3 regions of the Allobosea sp. OAE752 genome follow, and region 3 is predicted to be linked to each of the others. Evidence: predicted binding sites of a transcription regulator. Region 3 holds the regulator's gene; each other region holds the start of a gene.
What was found. The regulator PhoB, encoded in region 3, activates phosphate uptake and scavenging genes when phosphate is short. The targets are predictions, from matches to a motif close to TGTCATNNANCTGTCAT.
Positions count from the first base shown of each region.

Region 1 (2,263 bases), on a different contig from region 3:
GGAACAACATCTCCTGCGAATGCTGGATCGAGATGCCGAACTTGCCCATCAGGTAGAACGTGTAGAACGAGCTGAAGCTCGCCGAATAGGCGTTCTTCGAGAACAGCAGCACGATCAGGATGAAGATCGCGAAAGCCACCGAGCCTTTGCCCGGCCGCGCTGCGGCAGCCTTGGCCGCGCCCGCCGGCTTCGGCGGCCGCGCCCGGTCGAGCCTTGCATAGCTCGCCGCGGTCCAGACCATCAGCATCATCGCGACGAGCGCCGCGACCGAGAACCAGGCGAGGCTCCCCTGCCCGCGCGGCACGATGACGAAGGCCGCGAGCAGCGGCCCGAGCGCCCCGCCCGTCTGGCCGCCGAGCTGGAAGATGCCCTGCGCCAGCCCGTGCTGGCCGCCCGAGGCGTTGCGCGCCATGCGGGTCGCCTCGGGATGGAAGATCGAGGAGCCGATGCCGACGCAGGCCGCCGAAAGCAGCAGGAAGCCGTAGCTGCCGGCATAGGCCAGCCCGATCAGCCCCGACAGCGTGAAGCCCATGCCGACCACCATCGAATAGGGCATCGGATGCTTGTCGGTGTAGAGCCCGACCGCCGGCTGCAGCAGCGAGGCCGAGACCTGGAAGGTCAGCGTGATCAGGCCGATCTGCCCGAAATCCAGCCGGTAGGAATCCTTGATGATCGGATAGATCGCCGGAATCAGCGACTGGATCATGTCGTTCAGCAGATGCGTGAAGCTGAGAGCGATCAGCACGGGCATCATGGCGCGCTGTGCTGTCGAAACCTGGACCGCGGCTGTCATCGGGTTATCGAACGATTCTGAGGTTAGGAAGCTGGCTTCCGGTTCCTAGTAGACGATCGCCCCCCTTGCGACAATTTGCGCGCCCCATCGGTGGGAGGGTGGCGGCCATGCACCCGGCACGCGCCTTGCTCACGGACCTGATCCTATCGGTTCGCTGAAGCTCAATAAAGAAACGTAATAACATAACAAATAATGGTATTCCGAACGGTAATCGTATTGTCATTCGAGCTGCCTAAGCACGGCTCGCCCTTTTTGACCTGACGCGATGGCGGAGATACCTATGCAGGCGCAACGATTGCTGATGATGACGATGGCGGGTGCGCTCGCCGCGGCCATGCCCGCGACGGCCCAGACCATCTACCCGATCAACCGCGCCGAGATCCTCGAAGGTTCGCATTTCGACTTCAAGGTCGAGTTCCCCAACGCTCCGGCCTCCGCCGACGTCAATGTGACGATCAACGGCAAGCCCGCCGCCGAAATCTTCGGCCGGCCGACGAATTTCATCCAGAGCGAGGAAGGCCAGAAGCATTCGGCGCTGTGGCTGCGCGGCGCCAGCCTCCCGGCCGGCAGCTACACGGTCGAGGCGACGCAGGGCACCAGCAAGTCCACGGTGAAGTGGGAGGTCTTCGCGACCGCCCAGCCGCGCCGCGCCAGGAACGTCATCCTCTTCATCGGCGACGGCATGTCGGTCGCCAACCGCACCGCCGCGCGCATCCTGGCGAAGGGCTGGGAGGAAGGCCGCTACAATGGCGAGCTCGCGATGGACGACATGCCGAACATGGCGCTGATCTCGACCTCCGGCACCGATTCCATCGTGACCGACAGCGCCAATGCGGCCCATGCCTACACCACCGGCCACAAGTCCTGCGTCAACGCGCTCGGCGTCTACTGCGCCAAGAACGCGCTCACGCTCGACCATCCCAAGGTCGAGACCATCGCCGAGCTGGCCAAGCGTCGCACCGGCATGGCCGTGGGCGTCGTCACCAATTCCGAGATCGAGGACGCGACCCCGGCCTCGATGGTCGCGCATACCCGTCGCCGCTCCGACTACAACGACATCGTCAAGATGTTCTACGACGTGAAGCCGGACGTGATCATGGGCGGCGGTTCGCCCAATTTCCTCGCCAAGACGACGCCGGGCTCGAAGCGCACCGACGGCGAGGACTTCATCGCGAAGTTCAAGGAGGCCGGCTACACCCTCGCCACCACCAAGGCCGAGATGAACGCGGCCGCCGCCGCCGGAACCAAGAAGCTGCTCGGCCTCTACAACACCGGCAATATCGACGGCGCCTTCGACCTGCGCCTCGCCAAGAAGGGCACGCTCTCCAAATTCCCGGATCAGCCCGACGTCGTCGAGCAGACCAAGGCCGCCATCGACATGCTGAAGGGCAATCCCGAAGGCTTCCTGCTGATGGTCGAATCCGCCCGCATCGACAAGTACAGCCACTCGCTCGACTGGGAGCGTTCGGT
Region 1 is NZ_JBNPXO010000002.1:366,146-368,408, reverse strand. It holds gene GGC47_RS06660 (MFS transporter) at 1-793, opposite strand, end outside; gene GGC47_RS06655 (alkaline phosphatase) at 1,074-2,263, shown strand, end outside.
Region 1: a site for PhoB is predicted at 1,000-1,016, ahead of GGC47_RS06655 (alkaline phosphatase). Genes of this name have one in related genera too.

Region 2 (2,263 bases), on a different contig from region 3:
CGTTCTGATCGGCCGCCACCAGCTTCGTCCCGGCGGGGATCTGCTGGGGAAGCGCCCCCTGAGCCGCTGCGTCGCGAGCGGCAGAGGGAATGAACGGCAGCAGCAGCGACAGCTTCAGCAGCGCGCGGCGGCTCGCTTCGAAGTGCTTGGAGTGCCCCGTCGTGCCGGCCATGGTCGTCACCTTCTGCAAATTCACGGTCGTCGGCGACCAGCGCCGGACTCCCCAAATCTTGCAAAAGGATCGTTTGTTAAGTCAAACGAATGTTCTTTTTAAGATACAACGCAAAGACGAAGAACCTTCCAACGCCGTGATGCCTTCCAGGAAGGAATGCCTCGTTCAGCCTGATGCTGGGCCTGCGGGCGGACGCCACCATGATGCGCGCGGCCCATCGCATGGGTTCGCCCTATGAATGGGCCTTGCGGCAATGACCTGACCGCCATGTCAGTCACGGAAGTGGCCGAACGGGCGGAGGCGAGCGAGGGCAGCGTGATCTCGCTCTGCCGCCAGCTCGGCGCGCGCGGCTTCCAGCAGGTTAAGATCGCATTGGCGCGCGACCTGGTGCAGCCGGTGCAGTTCATCCACGAGGATCTCGCCCGCACCGACGATACCGGGACGGTGATCGAGAAGGTCTTCCGCAGCGATCTGCAGGCGCTGCACGACACCATGAAGGTGCTCGACAGGGGGCGATGGAGCGCGCGGTCGCGGCGATCCGCAAGGCGCGCCGCGTCGAGCTCTACGGCATCGGCAGCGCCGCCCCGATCGCGGAGGACGCCAATTACCGGCTCCTGCGCGTCGGCGTCGAATCCAAGGTCGTGGTCGATTCGCATGTGCAGGCGATCAGTGCCTCGCTGACCGGCCCCGATGTCGCGACGATCACGATCTCGCATTCGGGCTCGACGCACGAGACCGTCACCGCGACCAGGCTCGCGCGAGAAGCCGGGGCGATGACGATCTGCATCACCAATTTCGGCAAGTCGCCGCTGCTCGCCTATGCCGACATCGTCCTCAACACCATGGCGCGCGAGACCCAGTTCCGCACCGAGGCGATGACGAGCCGCATCGCCCAGCTCGCCATCATCGACGCCCTGATCGCCTGCCTGTCGCTGGCCGATTATGACAAGGCCGTCGCGACGATCGGCAAGACCTTCGACGTGCTCTCGACCAAGCGGTTCTAGTCGTCCGGATCGGTCCCGCGGCAAACTGTTCTGGCGGCATCGAGACGCCCATCCTGGAAACTCGTTCTCCGGCCCGCGGGGCGCCCGCCCGCTGCGGCTTTGGCCGGAGCGGCAGTCGCCGAATTGTCGTAAAACTCACCCAATGCTGCGGGTTCATGCTCAGCGGAGCCGGTATGGACTATTTCAGGCGCTTCACCTTCCTGTTCGCAACGCCGAACTTCGATGCCGAGGATCTCGAAGGGATCCGCTTCCATCAGATCGTCGAGGAGATCGAGCGATCGGGCTTCGAGGTCGTCAAGGCGCGAAAGCTCGAAGATGCCGAGATCGCGGTCCAGACCGATGCCGCCATCGGCTGCATGGTGGTCGACTGGGGCAAGAAGGGGCTGGAGGGCAAGACGGCCGCGCTGATCAACCTGATGCGCCGGCGCGGCCTCGACTTCCCCATCATCCTGCTGATCCGCCGCAAGCGCTTCGAGGACGTGCCGGTCGAGGTGCTCGACTTCATCGACGGCTATATCTTTCTTTCGGAGGAAACCCCGCCCTTCATCGCCAAGAGCCTGATCAGCCGGCTGAAGCAATATGCCGACACGCTGAAGACGCCGTTTTTCGGCGCTCTCGTCGATTATGCCGAGGAGGGGAACCATCTCTGGACCTGCCCGGGCCATAATGGCGGCGTGTTCTACAGCCGCAGCCCGATCGGCCGGGTGTTCATGGAGCATCTCGGCGAGGCGGTCTTCCGCGACGATCTCGACAATTCCGTGCTCGATCTCGGCGACCTCCTGACCCATGAAGGCCCGGCGCTCAAGGCGCAGAAGGAAGCGGCCCAGATCTTCGGGGCGGAGAAGACCTATTTTGTCCTCAACGGTACCTCGACCTCGAACAAGGTCGCGCTCGCCGCGCTGGTCACCGATGGCGACCTCGTCCTGTTCGACCGCAACAACCACAAGGCCGCCCATCACGGCGCGCTGCTGATCGCCGGCGGCATTCCGGTCTACATCCCCACAGTGCGCAATGCCTGGGGGCTGATCGGCCCGATGCGCTGGGAGAGCTTCGACGAGGAGGCGCTGCGCGAGCGCATCCGCACCAA
Region 2 is NZ_JBNPXO010000001.1:132,340-134,602, reverse strand. It holds gene GGC47_RS00595 (ABC transporter substrate-binding protein) at 1-196, opposite strand, end outside; partial or broken gene GGC47_RS00590 (hypothetical protein) at 407-502, shown strand; gene GGC47_RS00585 (MurR/RpiR family transcriptional regulator) at 688-1,176, shown strand; gene GGC47_RS00580 (Orn/Lys/Arg family decarboxylase) at 1,350-2,263, shown strand, end outside.
Region 2: a site for PhoB is predicted at 1,290-1,306, ahead of GGC47_RS00580 (Orn/Lys/Arg family decarboxylase). Genes of this name have one in related genera too.

Region 3 (2,263 bases):
GCTCGGCGATGCGACCGTGGCGCTGGTGCGCCGCGACACCACGCTGGCCCAGAAGATCATCTCCGCCGATCAGCGCCTCGACAATCTCCAGCGCGAGGTCGAGGAGAAGGCGGTGCTGACCATCGCCCGGCGCCAGCCGCTGGCCAACGATCTGCGCGAGCTGATCTCCGCCATCCGCATCGCGGCGGATGTCGAGCGTGTCGGCGATCTCGCCAAGAACATCGCCAAGCGCGCCGTCGCCATCTCCGGGCAGTTCCAGCCGCCGCACCGCGCCGTGGTCGGGCTGGAGCACATCAGCCGCCTCGTTCAGGCGCAGCTCAAGGACGTGCTCGACGCCTATGCCGCCGGCAACGAGCAGAAGGCGCTCGAGGTCTGGCGCCGCGACGACGAGATCGACGCGCTCTACACCTCGCTGTTCCGCGAGCTCCTGACCTATATGATGGAAGATCCGCGCAACATCACCTTCTGCACGCATCTCCTGTTCTGCGCCAAGAACATCGAGCGCATCGGCGACCACACCACCAACATCGCCGAGACGATCCACTATCTCATCACCGGTGACTCGCTCGACGCGAACCGGCCGAAGCTCGACACGACCAATATCGAGGTCGAGGCGATCACGGGTAGCTGAGGCTAAGGAATCATGGCGGCACGCATCCTGATCGTCGAGGACGAAGAGCCTCTCACCCTGCTGCTGCGCTACAACCTCGAAGCCGAGGGCTTCGAGGTCGACAGCGTGGCGCGGGGGGACGACGCCGAACTGCATCTGCGCGACCACACGCCCGATCTGGTGCTGCTGGACTGGATGCTGCCGGGCCTTTCCGGCATCGAGCTCTGCCGCCGGCTGCGCTCGCGGCGCGACACCGAGCGGGTGCCGATCATCATGTTGACGGCGCGCGGCGAGGAGACCGAGCGGGTGCGCGGGCTCGCGACCGGCGCCGACGACTATGTCGTGAAGCCGTTCTCCCTGCCGGAGCTGACGGCGCGCATCCAGGCGCTGCTGCGCCGGGCGAAGCCCGGCCATGTCGCCGGTCTTCTGCAGGCGGGCGACCTTGAGCTCGACCGCACCACCCGGCGCGTCCGCCGCGCCGGCAGCGAGCTGCATCTGGGGCCGACCGAGTTCCGCCTGCTCGAGTTCCTGATGCAGGCACCGGGCCGCGTCTATTCCCGCGCCCAGCTCCTCGACGCCGTCTGGGGCCGGGACGTCTATATCGACGAGCGCACCGTCGACGTGCATGTCGGCCGCCTGCGCAAGGCGATCACGCCTGCCGACGCCAAGGACCCGCTCCGGACCGTGCGCGGCGCGGGCTATGCCTTCGACGAGACGTTCGCCAGAAGCTGACCGCCGCCGGAGCTGACACGCGAGCCGAGCCCCGGCTCGCAGCGCCCGTGCTTCAGGTGTCGGGGCCGCCCTCGATATCGGCGGCCCAGGCCAGCGCGGCTTCGCGCTCGGCCGGCGGGAAGGTGCGGATCTCGACGAAGGGGACCACCGGGGCGAAGAGCCGCGCGACGCGATCGAGCCAGCCCTTCTCGACGATGATCGCCTCCTTGGGGAAGCGCCTGAGTTCCCAGAGCTTGCCGAAGCTGTAGCGCGCGTCCTTCCAGGCGGCGGCGAAGGTCATGTCGTCGAAGGCGGTGATATCGGCGAGGATCGCGACCTTCTCGTGCCGGCTCAGCCGGTCTTCGACATCGGCGGCGACGCGCTCGATATCGGCCGGCTCGATGGTGCCGCTGAACGCGATGGCGAGAACATGGTCGGGAGCCGGAAGAATGGTGATCATGGCGGCCTCCTCCTGTGCCGATGTCAACGCATGGCCGGCCGGGAGGTTGCGGGCGCTCAGGCTGCTCGCGTCGCCGCGTCGAAAGCCGCGGCCTCCGTCCTCAGCCAGGCGATGAAGGCGTCGAGGCCGGGGCGCGAGGGCTGGTCCAGGCGGCGGGTCAGCCAGCAGCCGGTGACGCTGGTGAAGCCGATATCGAGCGGGTTGACCAATGCGCCCGAAGCCAGTTCCTCGGCGACATAGCAGCGTGGCGCCAGCGCGACGCCGAGCCCCGCGACCGCGGCGCGGATGATGACGGAGTAATAGCCGTATCGGACGGTATGGGCCGGCACCGCGCCGCGCAGGCCATGCGCCTCGGTGAACTCGGCCCAGAAGGCCGGCATCTGGTAATGCTGCAGCAGCGTCATCTTCTGGATGTCGGCGGCGCGGCGGAAACCGCCCATGCGCTCCAGCAATTCGGGCGCGGCGACGAGGGCGACATCGCG
Region 3 is NZ_JBNPXO010000003.1:167,898-170,160, reverse strand. It holds gene phoU (phosphate signaling complex protein PhoU) at 1-631, shown strand, start outside; gene phoB (phosphate regulon transcriptional regulator PhoB) at 644-1,342, shown strand; gene GGC47_RS09965 (SpoIIAA family protein) at 1,395-1,781, opposite strand; gene GGC47_RS09960 (LysR substrate-binding domain-containing protein) at 1,838-2,263, opposite strand, start outside.